Regions from separate parts of the Streptomyces flavovariabilis genome, predicted to be linked through region 1. Evidence: riboswitches for the same ligand, from Rfam matches in the RefSeq annotation. Region 1 holds a riboswitch; each other region holds the start of a gene.
The links. A riboswitch is a leader RNA that binds a small molecule or an ion and turns the genes downstream of it on or off. The one in region 1 is predicted to bind cyclic di-AMP.
Positions count from the first base shown of each region.

Region 2: it holds a riboswitch for cyclic di-AMP, as region 1 does, so the genes downstream of both, IO24_RS0121860 (M23 family metallopeptidase) here and IO24_RS0107040 (C40 family peptidase) in region 1, are expected to answer to the same signal.
Region 3: it holds a riboswitch for cyclic di-AMP, as region 1 does, so the genes downstream of both, IO24_RS0130325 (transglycosylase SLT domain-containing protein) here and IO24_RS0107040 (C40 family peptidase) in region 1, are expected to answer to the same signal.

Region 1 covers NZ_JNXD01000002.1:445,755-451,622, reverse strand. Annotated here, with positions in the region: gene IO24_RS0107050 (membrane protein) at 149-502, shown strand; gene IO24_RS0107045 (SLAC1 family transporter) at 480-1,421, opposite strand; gene IO24_RS0107040 (C40 family peptidase) at 1,500-2,678, opposite strand; cyclic di-AMP (ydaO/yuaA leader) riboswitch at 2,687-2,859, opposite strand; gene pcrA (DNA helicase PcrA) at 3,174-5,651, shown strand; gene IO24_RS0107030 (GNAT family N-acetyltransferase) at 5,753-5,868, shown strand, end outside.
Region 2 covers NZ_JNXD01000011.1:517,004-522,871, reverse strand. Annotated here, with positions in the region: gene IO24_RS0121865 (aldo/keto reductase) at 1-287, opposite strand, end outside; gene IO24_RS0121860 (M23 family metallopeptidase) at 439-1,473, opposite strand; cyclic di-AMP (ydaO/yuaA leader) riboswitch at 1,485-1,641, opposite strand; tRNA gene IO24_RS0121855 (tRNA-Met) at 1,872-1,945, opposite strand; gene IO24_RS0121850 (alginate lyase family protein) at 2,000-3,121, opposite strand; gene IO24_RS0121845 (dihydrofolate reductase family protein) at 3,327-4,457, opposite strand; gene IO24_RS0121840 (MarR family winged helix-turn-helix transcriptional regulator) at 4,556-5,071, shown strand; gene IO24_RS0121835 (GTP cyclohydrolase II) at 5,206-5,847, shown strand.
Region 3 covers NZ_JNXD01000020.1:175,327-181,194, forward strand. Annotated here, with positions in the region: gene IO24_RS0130320 (Cof-type HAD-IIB family hydrolase) at 1-55, shown strand, start outside; gene IO24_RS0130325 (transglycosylase SLT domain-containing protein) at 19-786, opposite strand; cyclic di-AMP (ydaO/yuaA leader) riboswitch at 790-959, opposite strand; gene IO24_RS0130330 (polyprenyl synthetase family protein) at 1,470-2,480, shown strand; gene IO24_RS0130335 (LolA family protein) at 2,712-3,974, shown strand; gene IO24_RS0130340 (ABC transporter ATP-binding protein) at 4,016-5,002, shown strand; gene IO24_RS0130345 (ABC transporter permease) at 4,989-5,867, shown strand; gene IO24_RS0130350 (flavodoxin family protein) at 5,864-5,868, opposite strand, start outside.

The DNA.
Region 1 (5,868 bases):
CCGCACCGGCGCCGTCGACTTCACTCAGCGTGATGACCGATGCGCCGAACCCTGGGCGAGTGACCGTGATCGGGTGCTATGGGGCGCATATATGCATCACCGGGCCGGTGTCGGGTGGCCTCGGAGCCGCTGATTAGGCTCCGGCCTCATGGACGTACTCATCCACCTCTTCGTCGGCCTTCACATCATCGGCATCGCCGCGCTCCTGGGCGGCTTCCTCACCCAGATGAAGGCGATGGGCGAGGGTACCGCCCGCTACACCCCCGCGATGCTGCACGGCGCGCTCACGATGCTGGTCACCGGCGTGATCCTGATCGGTCTCAACCAGGCCGGCGACCAGTCGGTGAACAACATCAAGATCGGGGTGAAGCTGGCGCTGCTGATCGTGATCCTCGGCCTGGTCTATGTGAAACGGGACGACGAGAAGGTGGACAAGGGCCTCTTCGGCCTGGTCGGTCTGCTGACCACGGCGAACATCTTCATCGCCGTGCTCTGGACCTGACCCGGGGGCGCCCGGCGCCGGCCCGGGCCGAGGCGAGGGCCCAGGCGGTGCACCCGAGCCAGGCGGCCACCGCGATCCACAGCAGCGCCTGCCCGGCGACGTCGAGCCAGCGGGCGTCCAGGGCGTCGGCCACCGCCAGGGCGGCCGCGGCCGTCACGGCCGCGGCGAACACGGTCGCCCAGCGCCGCACGTCGTAGTGGTGCCGGGGCCAGAAGAGCTCGGCGAGGAGCAGGGCGACGCAGGCGATCAGCGCGAGCACGAGCAGCGTGACGGTGGTCGTGCGCAGGGCGCCGGTGTTCTCCTCGTTCCACAGATACAGGCGTGCGCTGTCGGCGCTGAGGAGTTTCGCCCCGGCCAGTGACGAGACGGCGAGGGCGCCGGCCGCGAGCCAGTGGTCGCCGCGGCCCTCCTCCACCTGCCGGGGCTGGAAGCGGAACAGGGCGAAGCCGTAGAGCGCGAGGCCCAGCCAGAACAGCACCAGGGCCGCGTGGGCGAGCCAGGCCGCCGCCTCGGCCGCGGCGAGCGTGGCGCCGAGCACGGCGAGCCCCTGGGTGGCCACACAGCGCAGGAACACCGTTCCGCGCCGCCCCCTGTCCTCCACGGTGAGCAGCACCGCCCAGAGCAGCAGGGCGAGAGCCAGCAGCGCCCCGGCGAGGGAGTGCCGGCCGGCCGCGGAGAAGCCGGTGCCGAGGACGGCGGCCGCCGCCACGGTGGTGAGCGCGGCCGGCGTCTCCGCCCGCCATCCGCCGGGCGCCCGCCGGGCGAGGCCCGCGGCCGCCGCCGGCCAGGCCGCGCAGGCCGGGACGAGAGCGATGCGGGAGAGGACCTCGTGGCCCGCCGAGTCGAGACCGACCGACACGATGCCGGTCGCCAGCGCATAGGTCGCCCACCAGGCGGCAAACGGAGAGGGACCGGACATAGCGCCGATGCTAGAGAGCGCCGCACGCGTTACGAGAGGGGCACGCGCGCGTGCCCCTCAAAATCGCAACGAGACCGCTCAGGCCGGGCGTACCACGCTGTGGATCGCCGACTCGCCGTCGTAGTAGATCGACTCCTCGCGCACATACGTGCCGGGCTTCGGGGCGTGGATCATCATGCCGTTGCCGATGTAGACCCCGACGTGGGTGACATCGTCGTAGAAGAAGACCAGGTCACCGGGCTGGGCCTGGGAGAGCGGGACCGTGGTGCCCGCGTTCACCTGGTCGTAGGTCGTGCGCGGCAGGGTGACGCCCGCGGCCTTCCAGGCGGCCTGGGTGAGGCCCGAGCAGTCGTAGGAGCCGGGGCCGACGGCGCCCCACACGTACGGCTTGCCGATCTGGGCGCGGGCGAAGGCGAGCGCCTTCTCGGCCTTGGTGGCGTACGAGGAGTCGGCCGGGGGCGTCGAGGAGGACGAGCCGGTGCCGGACGACCCCGACGACGATGATCCGCTGTCCTGCTGCCGGGCGGCCTCGTCCTGCGCCCGCTGCTGCGCGGCCTGCTGCCGGGCCAGCTCGTCGGCCTTGCGGGCGGCCTCCTCCCGCTTCTCCTTCTCGATCGCCGCGAGCCGGGCCTTCTCCTCGGCGGTCAGCTTCGACATCAGCTCGCGCGCGTCGGCGAGCTTGCGCTGGACGGTGGCCTTCGCCGTCTTCAGGTCGCCCTGCGAGTCGGTGAGCGTCTCGAGGCTCTCGGTGGCCTCCTGGCGCTTCTCCATCGTCTCGGACTGCTGCGTGACGTAGTCGTCGACCGCGACCTTCTGACGGCCCGTCATCCGGTCCATCAACTGGGTCTGGTCGAAGTAGTCCTGCGGGGTGTCGGCGAGCAGGAACGTCGCCGTGTCCGGGGCGGCGACGCCGGTGCGGTACTGGGCGGAGGCGAAGGAACCCAGCTGCTCGCGCGCCTCGTTGAGCTTCTGGGTGCGCTGGGCGACGTCGTCGAGGAGGGCGTCGGCGCGCTTGCGCTGCTTCGCGGTCTTCTCCTTGGCCGCGTTGTACTTGTCGGTCGCCGACTCGGCCTGGCGGTACAGGTCGTCGACCTTCTTCTCGACTTCCTCCAGGCTGGGCTTGTCGTCGGCCTCGGGGGCGGCGTTGGCCGACTGGGACAGCAGGGCCACGGACGTGAGGGCCGCCGTTGCGAGGGCGGGGGTCCGTATGCCTGCCACGCGCGTACCCGTAGGACGCGACTTGCGGTGCGACGCCAAGGGAGGCGACTCCTTCCATGTTCCGCCTACCGGGTTAGCTGTCGGGTTCGGGCGGGTGGTTCGGAAGGTTTGCCCTACGGCCTTCTCCGCGCAGGGAGTCGGGCCGATTCACCCCAGGTTCACGGTTGGGTCCCCGGCTCCGGCTGCCGCTGCGGCACGCCGGACTCGGCGGAGGCCGCGCGGCCCGGCGACGTTCGCCGGTGGGGGTCATGCGGCCTGGTCGCACCGTAGCCAATTCGTGTGGCCTCTGTGAAGGTTGATGGGTGATATGCCCGATACATTTTCGTGACCTTGCTCATGAGCATTGCAGAGGGTGAACAATCGAGGGGGGTTGGTCCTGGAAGATGCATGAATGCGGGGGCTGTAGCAGGGCGTGATCAGGTGGTCATGGACGGCGACAATGCGCCGCCCGGCGGGCGGCGTGATCCCTGGCGCGGGGCGATGTTCTCAGGGCGGCGGCGGGCTGTCAGTGGGGCGCCCTAGACTCGGAGAGCGATGAGCAGCCTCTTTGACGACAGCTTCCTGGCGAACCTCCAGGCCCAGCGGGGCCCCGCGGACGAGCCCCCGCCGCCACCCGAGGACGAGCACGTACCGGAGCCGATTCCGGACGATCTGTTCGGCGGGAAGTTCGACGCGCCCCCGGACCGGGACGCCTACTACCGGGACGGCGCCCCGCGCCCGGTGGTGGACACCGCCGCCCTCCTGCAGGGGCTGAACGACAACCAGCGCGCCGCCGTCGTCCACTCCGGCTCCCCGCTGCTCATCGTGGCCGGCGCCGGCTCCGGCAAGACCCGGGTGCTCACGCACCGCATCGCCCACCTCCTCGCCGAGCGGGACGTGCACCCGGGCCAGATCCTCGCGATCACCTTCACCAACAAGGCCGCCGGCGAGATGAAGGAGCGCGTCGAGCAGCTCGTGGGCCCGCGCGCCAACGCCATGTGGGTCATGACGTTCCACAGTGCGTGCGTGCGCATCCTCCGCCGGGAGAGCAAGAAGCTCGGCTTCACGTCCTCCTTCTCGATCTACGACGCCGCCGACTCCAAGCGCCTGATGGCCCTGGTCTGCCGCGACCTGGACCTCGACCCCAAGCGCTTCCCGCCGAAGTCCTTCAGCGCCAAGATCAGCAACCTGAAGAACGAGCTGATCGACGAGGAGGACTTCGCCGCCCAGGCCGCCGACGGTTTCGAGAAGACCCTCGCCCAGGCCTACGCGATGTACCAGTCACGGCTGCGCGAGGCGAACGCCCTCGACTTCGACGACCTGATCATGACGACGGTCAATCTCCTGCGCGCCTTCCCGGACGTCGCAGAGCACTACCGCCGCCGCTTCCGGCACGTCCTCGTGGACGAGTACCAGGACACCAACCACGCCCAGTACGCCCTCGTGCGGGAACTCGTCGGCACCTTCGAGCATCCCGTCGACGTACCGCCCGAGGCCGAGGTCCCGCCCGCCGAGCTGTGCGTGGTGGGTGACGCCGACCAGTCGATCTACGCCTTCCGTGGCGCGACGATCCGCAACATCCTCCAGTTCGAGGAGGACTACCCGGACGCGACGACGATCCTGCTCGAGCAGAACTACCGCTCCACCCAGACGATCCTCAGCGCGGCCAACGCGGTCATCGAGCGCAACGAGTCCCGCCGCCCCAAGAACCTGTGGACCAACGCGGGCGCGGGCGCCACGATCACCGGCTACGTCGCCGACACCGAGCACGACGAGGCGCAGTTCGTCGCCGACGAGATAGACCGCCTCACGGACGCGGGCGAGGCCAAGGCCGGCGACGTCGCCGTCTTCTACCGCACCAACGCCCAGTCCCGTGTCTTCGAAGAAATCTTCATCCGCGTCGGCCTGCCCTACAAGGTCGTCGGCGGTGTCCGCTTCTACGAGCGCAAGGAGGTCCGGGACGTCCTGGCCTACCTGCGCGTGCTGGCCAACCCGGAGGACTCGGTGCCGCTGCGCCGGATCCTCAACGTCCCCAAGCGGGGCATCGGCGACCGCGCCGAGGCGATGATCGACGCCCTGTCCCAGCGGGAGAAGATCAGCTTCCCGCAGGCGCTCAAGCGCGTCGACGAGGCGTACGGCATGGCCGCGCGCTCCACCAACGCCGTCAAGCGGTTCAACACGCTGATGGAGGACCTCCGCACCATCGTCGAGTCCGGCGCCGGACCGGCCACGGTGCTGGAGGCCGTCCTGGAGCGCACCGGGTACCTCGCCGAGCTGCAGGCCTCCACCGACCCGCAGGATGAGACCCGGATCGAGAACCTCCAGGAACTCGCCGCCGTCGCCATGGAGTTCGAGCAGGAGCGCGGCGAGGGGGAGCAGAGCACCCTGTCCGAGTTCCTCGAACAGGTCGCGCTGGTCGCCGACTCCGACCAGATCCCCGACGAGGAGGACGGCGACGGCGTCATCACGCTGATGACCCTGCACACCGCCAAGGGCCTGGAGTTCCCCGTCGTCTTCCTCACCGGCATGGAGGACGGCGTCTTCCCGCACATGCGCGCCCTCGGGCAGGCCAAGGAGCTGGAGGAGGAGCGGCGCCTGGCCTACGTCGGCATCACGCGCGCACGGGAGCGGCTGTATCTGACGCGGTCCACGCTGCGCAGCGCCTGGGGCCAGCCGTCGTACAACCCGCCCTCCCGGTTCCTGGAGGAGATCCCGCCGACCCACCTGGAGTGGAAGCGGACGGGAGCGACCTCGCCCGCGTCCTCCGGGCCGGTCTCGGCGGTGGCGGCCTCGCTGTCCTCGTCCCGCTCACGCTCGTCGGCGTCGGGAGCCTCCGGTTTCGCCACGCGCCGCTCCTCCGAGAAGCCGGTGGTGTCCCTGGCCGTCGGGGACCGGGTCACGCACGACCAGTTCGGGCTCGGGACCGTCGTCGCGGTCAAGGGGACGGGCGGGAACGCCGAGGCGACGATCGACTTCGGCGAGACCAAGCCGAAGCGGCTGCTGCTGCGGTACGCGCCGGTGGAGAAGCTGTAGTTCTGTGAGGTGAGCCCCGGACGGCACGGGAAGGAAGACCGGTCGCCGGTTGAGGCTTACGGAGGTGACAACGCCCGAGGCCATACGCGACGCTCGTCGACATGGAGATCAGAACGGGTACGCGGGGCGATGTGGAACAGATCGCGGCGCTTCACGCGGAGAGTTGGCGTACGGCGTATGCGGGGATCATGCCGAGTAGTTTCTTGAGCGGCCCCCT
Region 2 (5,868 bases), on a different contig from region 1:
CGGAACTCGGGGTGCTGGCTGACCTTCGTGGCGACGACGACGTCCGAGCGGTTGCCGCGGGCCTTGAGCCACGCTCCGAGGACGGTCTCGGATTCCCCGCCCCGGTTGCCCTCGCCCCAGGCCGAGTAGGAGTCGGCAGTGTCGATGAAGTTGCCGCCGGCGGCGGTGTAGGCGTCGAGGACGGCGAACGACTGGTCCTGGTCGGCGGTCCAGCCGAAGACGTTGCCGCCGAGGGCGAGCGGGAAGATCTCGAGGTCGGAGGAGCCGAGCTTGCGGAGAGAAGTCATGGCCACTGTCAACGCCCGTACCGGAGCGCCTCATTCCGCAGTTGACGCAAAGCTTCCGTAAGCCCGTCCCGTGGCACGCCGAAAGAACCGGCGGCCCTGACGTCGGGGGGTCGTCGTCAGGGTCGCCGGTGCTTCAACGGGCGTGTACCGCTTACGGGTTCAGTCCCTTGCCGCGCAGCCAGGCCATCGGGTCGATGCCGCTCGAGGATCCACCGGAGTGGACCTCGAGGTGAAGGTGCGCCCCGGTGACGTTGCCGGTGGCGCCCACGCGGCCGATGACGTCGCCGGTGCTGACCTTCTGGCCGACGCTGACGCCGATGGAGGACTGGTGCGCGTACCAGATCTCGGTGCCGTCATCGAGGGTGAGGACGGTCTTGTAGCCGTACGAGCCGTTCCAGCCCGCCTCGGTGATGGTGCCGCTGTGGACGGCCTTGATCGGCGTGCCCGTGGGGGCGGCGAAGTCGAGGCCGGTGTGGTAGCCGGAGGACCAGTAGGCGCCGGCCTGGCCGAAGCTGGAGCTGATGGTGTACGAGGAGGTCGGCAGCGTGAACTGCTTGGCGAGGGCGGCGAGCCGCTCGGCCTCGGCCTTCTTCCTGGCCTCCTCCTCCGCCTTCTTCTTGGCTTCGGCGGCCTTGGCCTTGGCTTCCCTCTCCGCCTTGGCGACGGCGTCCGCGGCTGCCTTCTCGGCGGCGGCCGCGGCGTCCTGGGCGGCCTTGGTCTCGATCTGGTCCTGCTGGTGCTCGACCTGGGCCATGATCCGGGCGCGCAGCGCCTCACCGGCGCCGGCTTCGGAGGTGCCCTGCTCGGTGTCCGCCGTGACGGTGCCGAGGCTGCTGAGCGGGGTGGCGGAACCTTCGGGGGTGTCGTCGTCCGAGATGAGGGAACCCACCGAGGGCAGGTCCGGGACGGAGATGGACACCGGGGGCTTGCCGGTCTGGGCACTGGCCATGCCGCCGGCACCCACGGCGGCTATGACGCCGACGCCCAGGACGGTGGAGCTGCGGGCGAGGCCTCCGCCGCGCTGCTTGGTGACGCGATGCCGGCCGCGGACGGGACGGATGGACTCCTCGGTGGGGTTCCACTCCTGGAACGGGCCCTCGTCGGTGTGCTGACCGCCGTAGCCGAAGGTGTCTGTGTCGCGCTTCGGCGCGAACGGGGCCGCGGGGGCAGGCCGGTTGGACGCCACGTGGGCGTGCTCCTTTCCTTCCTTCTCGCCTACCGGGTTAGCTGACGGGTTCGGAGCAGGAAGGTCTCCTACGCGCGTATACCGGCCGTGCTGCCACGGTGGTATACGCCCGATTCACCCCAAGTGGTGGTTCCCCGGTTCCCTTTCGGGATTCGGCACGTGCGCACGGAGCCGCCTTCTGTGACGGCTGGGACGACCGCGCTGCGTTATCGAACGTTAATAGACGCGCGAGGGGTATTCCAGCGATTCCACTTGATCATTAACCTTTTTCGTGCGGACTTACCTGCCATGACGGGGCTAAATCGGGCGAGTTGACCGCCACACAAGTAACTGACGAGTTTTGACGGTGCGTCAGTTGCGGTGCGGAACGGGGTGGTTCTCCGGCCCTCGGCCTTCAGTAGCGGGGACAGGATTTGAACCTGCGACCTCTGGGTTATGAGCCCAGCGAGCTACCGAGCTGCTCCACCCCGCGTCGTTGTGACTCCAGTGTACGCCATCCGCGGGGCACCTCGTGCACACCCTCCGCTCAGCCCGCCGGGGCGCCCGCGTGGGTCAGGGTCTCCCAGGCGGTGAACAGGTCGTCGGTGCCGGCGGGCCGGGCCCGTGCGGCCAGCTCGTGCGCGGCCGGGACGGGCCGGCCGCGCCGTTCCTCCAGGTGGTGGAGGGCGACCTCCAGATGGGGTCCGAGGTTCCGTTCGACGCGCCCGCCGCACAGCCACTCGGGTGCGCGTTCGCCCAGCTCGTGGCGGGCGTGCAGGGCGAGCGCGGCCGCCAGCCGGTCCTCGCTCCCGCCGTAGAGGTCGACGCCCTGGTGCCAGGCCGTCTCGGCGATGTGGGCGGTGGCGGCGAGCGAGGCGCCGACGTGCCGGAAGCTGCGACAGGTCTCCTGGGAGACGCCGTCGCGGTAGGTGGTCTGCCCGAACCAGTACGACGCCATGCGCTGCGGGCCGTCCACGCCGGAGCCGGGCACGGTGAGCGGCACGGGGCCGTCCTCCTCCAGGTAGAAGTAGGCGGGCACCCGCTCCCGGAAGCGTTCCAGGGCGTGGTCGAAGGCCCGGCGGTCCTCGAGGAACACGGCGACGGAGATGACCGCGTCGGTCGCCACGAGGTCCCAGGTGCCGGTGAAGTCCGGGTCGGACGAGGTGACTTGGGGAAGGTGGACGGTGCGCAGCATGTCCTCGAAGCCCCGCACCCGCGCGGCCGGCCAGCCCGCGCCGGGCGTGTGCCGCACGATCTCGGCGGCCCGGGCCCAGACCGACCCGGTCCAGCCGGCCTGCAACGCGGCCTTCTCCCCGGTGTGCCGGCGCAGCGTTGCCGACCAGGCGTCCATGATCTGCCGGGCCTTCTCCGCGTGCCGCCGCTCGCCGGTGACGGTGAAGAGCAGGGCCTGGGTGTAGGCGGCCAGGGCGTCCGCACGCTCCTCGGCGCAGCCCCGGCCCCGAAGGTCACCGGCCGGGCAGACGACGGTCTCGTGCGGCTCGGCCCGGTACCGGTAGGAGCCGTACACGCTGTCCCGCATCGCGAGGTACGCCTTCAGCCAGGGCTGCCGCCCGGCGGTGACGTGCTCGCGCAGGGCGTCCAGCTGGTCCCGGTCGACGAGGACGCCGGGATGGGTGAACGCGGCGTCGGAGGACAGGGCCGGGCCCATGGTGCGGGCGTCCGGACCGTCGGCATCGAAGGAGGGGACGAGCAGGGCGAGCGCGGTGACCAGAGGCACGAGGAGCAGTGCCGCCGTCCGTCGTCTCCCCGCTGACCTCATGGCCGCCGCCTCCGTGCTCTCGTCCTGGCCCTGGAGGCAGCGTGGCCCGGGCGGTGGTGCGGACGCAGGATCTGTTGGGCCGATCGGCCCGCACTCAGCCCGGCAGGTGGCGGTTCGGGGCCTGGGCCCGCTCCTCGTGCTCCGGGAGGACGACGACCTCCACTCCCTGGGCTGCGAGAAGGCCGCTGCCGTCGGCGTCCGTCACGAAGGTGTCCGGCTCGCGCCAGGCCGTGACGACCCGTCGTACGCCCGCGTCGAGGATCAGCCGGGCGCAGGGGGCGGGGCGGGAGGCGCGGCGGGCGCAGGGCTCCAGGCTGCTGTACACCGTCGCGCCGGGCAGGCGCGGGTCGGCCGGGTCGAGTTTGGCGAGGGCCGCCTCCTCGGCGTGCACGACCGGGTCGCCGGCCTCGCGGGAGTGGCCGCGGGCCAGTTCCGTGCCGTCGGCGGCGACCACGACCGCGCCCACGCTGAACGCCGTGTCCGACGGCGGGCAGCGCTCGGCCAGTTCGCAGGCGAGAGTCAGCCAGTGGTGGTCGGCGGCGGTGGGCAGGGGGCCGGTGCCCGGGGCGGTCGGTTCGTAGCGCATGAGGACCACGTCCTCGATCTGCCGTGACTCCAGCAGCCGCAGGCGGCCGCCCTGGTAGCCGCCGGGGCCGAAGAGGCGGGGTGCCCGGGGGTCGCCCACGAAGAGCGGGGCGAGGACCAGCTGGAGTTCGTCGGCCAGGCCCTGGGTGAGGAGCTGGGTGTGGATCAGGCCGCCGCCCTCGACCATGAGCCGCCGTACGCCCCGGACGTCGTGCAGGTGCGTGAGGAGCCGCCGCCAGTCGAGGTCGGGGCCGAGCGGGACGACGTCGGTGGCGAGGCCGAGGGCACGGGCACGGTCGGCACCCCGGTCGGTCGTGTAGAGGACTTTGTCGCCGCCGGTGTGCCAGAAGCGGGCGTCCGGGTCGAGGTCGCCGGAGCCGCTGACAGTGACCTTGAGGGGGTACTCGGGTTTCCCGGCGGCCGTGCGGGCGGCCCGTCGCTTCTCCGAGTTCACCAGGAGCCGGGGGTTGTCGGCGCGGATGGTGCCGGCGCCGATCAGGATCGCGTCGACGCGGGCCCGGACCTCGTCGACCCGGTCGAAGTCGGCCGGGCTCGACAGGAGCAGCCGGTCGGGTCCGGTGTCGTCCAGGTAGCCGTCGAGGGAGACGGCGGCGGACAGCAGGACGTACGGGTGAGGCATCGACGCTCCGCGGCTGGTCGGGACGGCGGGACTGGAGGGGTCCACGGCGGGACTGGACGGGTCTTGGTTCAAGTTTGAAACAAACCTACACTGGTGGCATGACGACTCGCTGGCTCACCCCCGATGAGCAGCGCGCCTGGCGCGCCTACATCGCCGCCTCGCTGCTCCTGGAGGACGCGATCGACCGGCAGCTCCAGCAGGACGCCGGCATGCCGCACCTGTACTACTCCATCTTGTCCGTCCTGTCGGAGTCACCGCAGCGGCGGCTGCGCATGACCGACCTCGCCGAGCGACTGAAGATCACGCGCAGTCGGCTGACGTACGCGGTCACGCGGCTGGAGAAGGACGGCATGCTGCGGCGCGAGGCCTGCCGGTACGACAAGCGGGGCAGCATCGCCGCGCTGACCGACGAGGGGTTCGCCGTGCTGGAGCGGGCGGCGCCCGGGCATGTCGAGACCGTGCGGAGTTTCCTGTTCGACCGGCTCAGCGAGGAGCAGGTGGGGCAGCTGGAGGAGATCTCCGCGGCGATCGCGCAGGGACTCCAGGAGGACGGGACGCGGCCGGCGGCGGACGACGTGCCGTGGCGGCGGAGGTCTTCACCGGCCTGTTCGTGACGCGCGCCACACAGAGCCGGATTCTCATTGCTTCAAATTTAAAGCAAGAGTAGGGTTCCCGAACGTGGATCTGCTTCAAATCTGAAGCAGTACGGCTGTGCAGCCGAGCAGGAAACGGAACCCGGAGGCCCCGCATGCCCGACACCCCCGACGTCATCGCCACCCCGCGCTCCCGCGTCCGGGTCCCGCTGCGCTTCCACGACGGCTACGAGGCCGACGCCGAGCTCGTCACCTTCCACGGGCTGGCCGACGGCCGGGAGCACGTGGCCGTGGTCCTCGGCAAGCCCGGCCCGGTCCCGCTGGTGCGGCTGCACTCCGAGTGCCTGACCGGGGACGTGTTCGGCTCCGCCCGCTGCGACTGCGGCCCGCAGCTGCGCGAGGCGGTCGAGCGCATCGCCGAGCGCGGCGGCGTGCTCCTCTACCTCCGCCAGGAGGGCCGCGGGATCGGCCTCTACAACAAGCTCGACGCGTACGCCCTCCAGGACGAGGGGCTCGACACGTACGAGGCGAACGCGGCCCTGGGACTGCCGGAGGACGCCCGCGACTACACGGCGGCGGCCCAGATGCTCCGGGCCCTGGGCATCGGCGAGCTGGACCTGCTCTCCAACAACCCTGACAAGGCGGGCCAGTTGCGGTCCCTGGGCGTCGGCGTCCGCGACCGCGTTCCCACGGGCGTCTTCACCACCGCCCACAACGTCCGCTACCTGCGGGCGAAGGTCCTCCAGACCCAGCACACGCTGCCGCTAGCCGCGTTGACGGAACTCAGCGCGGGCTGAGCCGCCCCCGGTCGGGCCGGG
Region 3 (5,868 bases), on a different contig from region 1:
ACTGCTGGGCGGGACGGCTCAGTACGGGCCGTTGACGTTGTCGATCGAGCCGTAGCGGTCGGCCGCGTAGTTGCAGGCCGCGGTGATGTTGGCGACGGGGTCGTACGGGTCCCACGACGTGCCGTCCACGTGGTAGGCCTGGAAGGTCGGGTCGATGGTCTGGAGGAGGCCCTTGGACGGGGTGCCCTTGGCGGCGTTGGAGTCCCAGTTGTTGATCGCCTGGGGGTTGCCGGACGACTCGCGCATGATGTTGCGGTGGATGCCGTCGTAGGACCCGGGGATCCCCTTCTGCGCCATGATGTCCAGCGCCTCGCGGATCCACCCGTCCAGGTTGTCGGCGTAGGTCTTCGCGGAGGCCTGGGTGGCCTGGGCGACACCGCCGGCGGGCTTGGCGGGGGCGGACGACTTGGTCGCCGTCTTCTTCGCGGCGTCCGTCTTGGTGGCCTTCACCGTCAGCTTCAGACCCGGGTGGATGAGCTTCGGGTCGTCGCCGACGGCGGCGCGGTTGTCCTTGTAGAGCTGCTTCCAGCCGCCCGGGACGTCGTACTTGTCCGCGATGCGGGCGAGCGAGTCGCCCTTGGTCACGGTGTACGTCAGGGGCTTGGCGGGCTGGGCCGCCTGCGGCACGGACTGTGCGGCGGCGGGGGCGCTCTGGGGCTCGGCGGCGCTCGCGTGGGTGGCGCCGAGGAGCGGAAGGGTGAGTGCGGCTCCGCCGGTTCCGGCGGCGATGAAGCCTCGGGTCAGCGGGTTGGTTCTGGGGCGACGGTGCTTGCCTCGTCCGGCCATGGCGATGTTCCTCTCCGGCGCCTGCGAGGTGAGCTGTCGGGTTCGGGCCGGGAGGTGCCCGGCCGCGTACGGCGCTGTGTGCCGTGCGCGGCTTCACCCCGAGCCGTGCCGCTGTGCGGACCGGCGACTTACCTGGGTCCCCCGCTCCTGCCCTGCGTGAGTGAGTCGGTTCCGGTGGGGTGTCCGGGCGGCGGCAGGATTAGGCGTCCGCCGGACAGGCCCGGAACGTATGCGAGAGCACATGTCGGGAACAAGCACCTCAGTCACATATCGCGCGGTTGACCTTGGTCGGGGGTGTTTGGGTCGCTTGATCCTTTGCGGGAGCCAAGGCTCAACTGGCGTGAGTGGGAAGGCGGTAGGGGCCGTGGTGGAGGTGGGGTGGAAAAGGGGGGTAAGTGATTCAACTCACTGATCACGAGTCCATAGGGCAATTTCCACCAAGAGGAATTCGCTGATCTATCACGGCAAATCGTGCATACTTCGCTAGATTTGTGTAAGTCGATAAATATCTGTTCTTATGGGTTGATCGAAAACATAACGGTCGTGATCGGATACCGCCCGGCCTGTAACCACGGGCGCTGGCGGTGATCGAAACGTGACCGGATACGCTGACTCGAGTGAGGGCAGCGACCTATCGACAATCCGCATAATCACCGGCAGACACAGCAGACAGGAGACCCCTCGTGACCGACGTCGGGCCGTTCGGGCTGAGCGTGCGGGACCAGGCTCTGGAAGCCGATGTCCAGGCCGGAATGGCGGCTGTCGAGGAAGGCTTGCTCGAGGCCACCAAGAGCGAGGTGCCCTTCATCACGGAGGCCGCCCAGCACCTGGTGCGGGCCGGCGGCAAGCGGTTCCGCCCGCTGCTCGTGATGCTCTCCGCCCAGTTCGGTGACCGGTACGCACCCGGGATCGTGCCGTCGGCCGTCGTCGTGGAGCTGACCCACCTCGCCACGCTGTACCACGACGACGTGATGGACGAGGCCGCCGTGCGCCGCGGCGTCGCGAGCGCGAACGCCCGCTGGGGCAACTCCGTCGCGGTCCTCACCGGCGACTTCCTCTTCGCCCGCGCCTCGCACATCCTGGCCGACCTCGGCCCGGAGGCCGTTCGGGTGCAGGCCGAGGCGTTCGAGCGGCTGGTGACCGGCCAGATCCTGGAGACGGCCGGACCGCAGGACGGCCGCGACCCCGTCGGGCACTACCTGGACGTGCTGGGCGGCAAGACCGGCTCGCTGGTCGCCGTGTCGTGCCGGTTCGGCGCGATGATGTCCGGCGCCGACGAGACGGTCGTACACGTCCTGACCCAGTACGGCGAGCGGCTCGGCGTCGCCTTCCAGCTCGCGGACGACGTCCTGGACATCGCCTCCGACTCCCACGAGTCCGGCAAGACCCCCGGCACCGACCTGCGCGAGGGCATCTCCACGCTGCCTGTGCTGCGGCTGCGCGAGCGGGCGGCCCGGCTCGGGCTCGCCGAGGACATCGCCCTGTGCGAGCTGCTCGACTCCGACCTCACCGACGACGAACGGCACGCCGAGGCCCTGCGCCTGCTGCGCGCCCACCCGGCACTGGAGCAGGCCCGGCGGGACACCGTCCGCTACGCCCAGGACGCCCGTTCGGCGCTGGCGCCCCTGCCGGAGTGCACCGCGAAGACGGCGCTCCTGGAGCTGTGCGACGCGGTGGTGCACCGGGCCGGCTAGCACCTCTTTCCCGTCCGACCCCTACGGGTCGGGGGAGAAGCCGCCCTTCCATGTCATACCCCAGCAGTACATGGAGTTGAGTCCGGGGTCTGACGTATCTCCCTGGCCGATTTGGTCAGATGGACACCACGGAAAACACCACTCCTCACCTGTTCGGGTGAGAATGGCGGCTCAGGGACGAGTGCGTGCACGGCACGGACAGCCGCCGCCGACCATGGAGGTAGGGCACACATGGCACCGTACGCATCCGACGACAGCACGACCGCCGGAGAGGTCGACGAGCAGCGCTCCGGGCGGCGCACAGCCGCACGGTACATCGTCCCGGTCACGGTGATCGGGGTGGCGGCCGCGACGATCGGGCTGGTCCCCGCACTCGCCGACTCCGGCGACCCCGACCTCCCGAAGATCACCGCACAGCAGCTCATCGAGAAGATGGCCAAGTCCGACGTCGAGCAGCTCTCCGGCACGGTGAAGATCAGCACCGACCTCGGCCTGCCGAACCTCGGCGGCCTGGAATCCGGCCTGCTGTCCGGCGCCGCGGGCCAGGGCGAGGGCGGCTCCTCCGCCGACCCGACGGCCAAGCTCACCGAACTGGCCTCCGGCACGCACACCCTGCGCGTCGCCGCCGACGGCCCGGACCGGCAGAAGCTGTCCCTGCTGGAGAACGCCGCCGAGTACAGCCTCATCCACAACGGCAAGGACGTCTGGGGCTACGACAGCAAGTCCAACGAGGTCTACCACGGCACCTCCTCCGAGAGCCCGGAGCGCGGGAAGGACCAGCAGCCGCCGACCATGCCGAAGGACTTCGCCGAGGAGGCCCTGAAGGCGGTCGACGACACGACGTCCGTGACCGTGGACGGCACCGCCCAGGTCGCCGGCCGGGACGCCTACAAGCTGGTCGTCAAGCCGAAGCAGTCCGGCTCGACGGTCGGTGCGATCACGGTGGCCGTGGACGCGAAGACCGGCATGCCGCTGAAGTTCACGCTGACCCCGGCGAGCGGCGGCGCGGCCGTCGTCGACGCGGGCTTCACGAAGGTCAGCTTCGCCAGGCCGGCCGCCTCGACCTTCGACTTCACCCCGCCCAAGGGTGCGAAGGTCACCGAGGAGAAGGACGCCCACAAGGCCTCGGGCGAGACTCCGCGCAAGGCACCCGGCAAGGCCTTCGACTTGGGTGAGGCGCCGGGCCACGCTCCGAAGGGCGGCGAGGACTCCGGCAAGGGCCTCGCCGGCCTCGACGGAATGAAGACCATCGGCGAGGGCTGGAACGCCATAGCCACCTTCGACACCGGCGGCGAGGGCGTACCCTCCGGCGGGACCGGCGGTGACCTCGGCGGCTTCATGGACTCGCTCGGCGACAAGGTCCACGGCAAGTTCGGCTCGGGCACGGTCTTCTCGACCCGCCTGGTCAACGCCCTCATCACGGACGACGGCAAGGTCTACGCGGGCCTGGTCACCAAGGACGCGCTCGTGAAGGCGGCCGACGCCGGGAAGTAAGTCCCGCACGCGTACGGGGCGTCGACAGAACGAGGAAGCCGATGGGCGATGTGTCCGCCACGGAACCGGAGCAGCGGGACACGCGGGCCGAAGCCGGGGAACCGGTCATCGCCACCCGCGCGCTCACCAAGCGCTACCGCGGCGGACAGCTCGCCGTCGACGGTCTCGACCTGACCGTGCCGACGGGCAGCGTCTTCGGCTTCCTCGGCCCCAACGGCTCCGGCAAGACCACCACCATCCGCATGCTGATGGGCCTCATCGAGCCCACCTCCGGCACGGCCCGGGTGCTCGGGCAGCCCATGCCCCGGGCCACCCGCGCCGTGCTGCCGCACGTCGGAGCCCTCATCGAGGGCCCGGCCCTCTACGGCTTCCTCTCGGGCCGCGACAACCTGACCCGCTACGACAGCGCCGATCCGGCCGCCGACCCGCGCACCCGGCGGGCCCGGGTCGCCTCGGCCCTGGACCGGGTGGGCCTGACGGCCGCCGCGGGCAAGAAGGCCAAGGCGTACTCCCTGGGCATGAAACAGCGCCTCGGCCTCGCGGCCGCCCTGCTCCAGCCGCGCCGGCTGCTCGTGCTGGACGAGCCCACCAACGGCCTCGACCCGCAGGGCATGCGCGAGATCCGCACCCTCGTCAGGGAACTGGCCTCGGACGGCACGACCGTCTTCCTCTCCTCCCACCTCCTCGACGAGATCGAGCAGGTCTGCACGCATGCGGCCGTGATGGCGCAGGGCCGGCTGATCACGCAGGGCCCGGTCGCCGAGCTGTCCGCCGGGGCGCGCGGCCGGCTGGTGGTGACCACACCTGACCCGGCCGAGGCGGCCCGGGTGCTGAAGGAGCAGGGCGTCGGCGACGTGGTCGTGTCCGACGACCGGGTGACCGGCGAACCACCGGACCGCGACCTGGCCGAGATGAACGCCGCGCTGGTGACGGCCGGGGTCCGGGTGCGCGGCTTCACGGTCGAACGGGCCTCGCTGGAGGACGCGTTCGTGGCGCTGACGGGGGAGGGCTTCGATGTCGCGGGCTGAAGTCGTGGAATCCGTGAGGCCGGTGAGCCCGCTGTGGACCTTCGGGCTGCTGCGCAACGAGCTCGTCACCACCTTCCGGCGCTGGCGCACGCTCGCGCTGCTGGCCGTGCTGGCGGGCGTACCGATCCTGGTCGGCATCGCCGTCAAGATCGAGACAGGTGACGGCTCGTCGCCCGGCGGCGGGGCCGGCGGAGGACCGGCCTTCATCTCGCAGATCACCAACAACGGCCTGTTCCTCGTCTTCACCGCCCTGGCCGCCACGCTCCCGTTCTTCCTGCCGATGGCGGTCGGTGTCGTCGCGGGCGACGCGATCGCCGGGGAGGCCGGCTCCGGCACGCTCCGCTATCTCCTGGTCGCCCCGGCCGGCCGCAGCCGCCTGCTGCTCACCAAGTACGCGGCGGTCCTCCTCTTCTGCCTGGCCGCCACGCTCGTGGTCGCCGTCTCGGCGCTGACGGTCGGCGCGCTGCTCTTCCCGCTGGGGGATCTGACGACCATCTCCGGTACGCGGATCGGCTTCGCCGAGGGCGTGGGCAGAGCCCTGCTGATCGCTCTGGCCGTCGCCGCGTCACTGATCGGCGTCGCCGCGCTCGGCCTGTTCGTCTCGACCCTGACGGGCAGTGGCATCGCGGCGATGGCCACCACCGTCGGCCTGCTGATCACGGTCCAGATCCTCGACCAGATCCCGCAACTGCACGCCCTCCACCCCTACTTCTTCTCCCACTACTGGCTCTCCTTCGCCGATCTCCTGCGCGAGCCGGTGTACTGGGACGACCTGGCGAAGAACCTCGGCCTCCAGGCCCTGTACGCGGCGGTGTTCGGGTCGGCGGCCTGGGCGCGCTTCACGGCGAAGGACATCACGGCCTAGC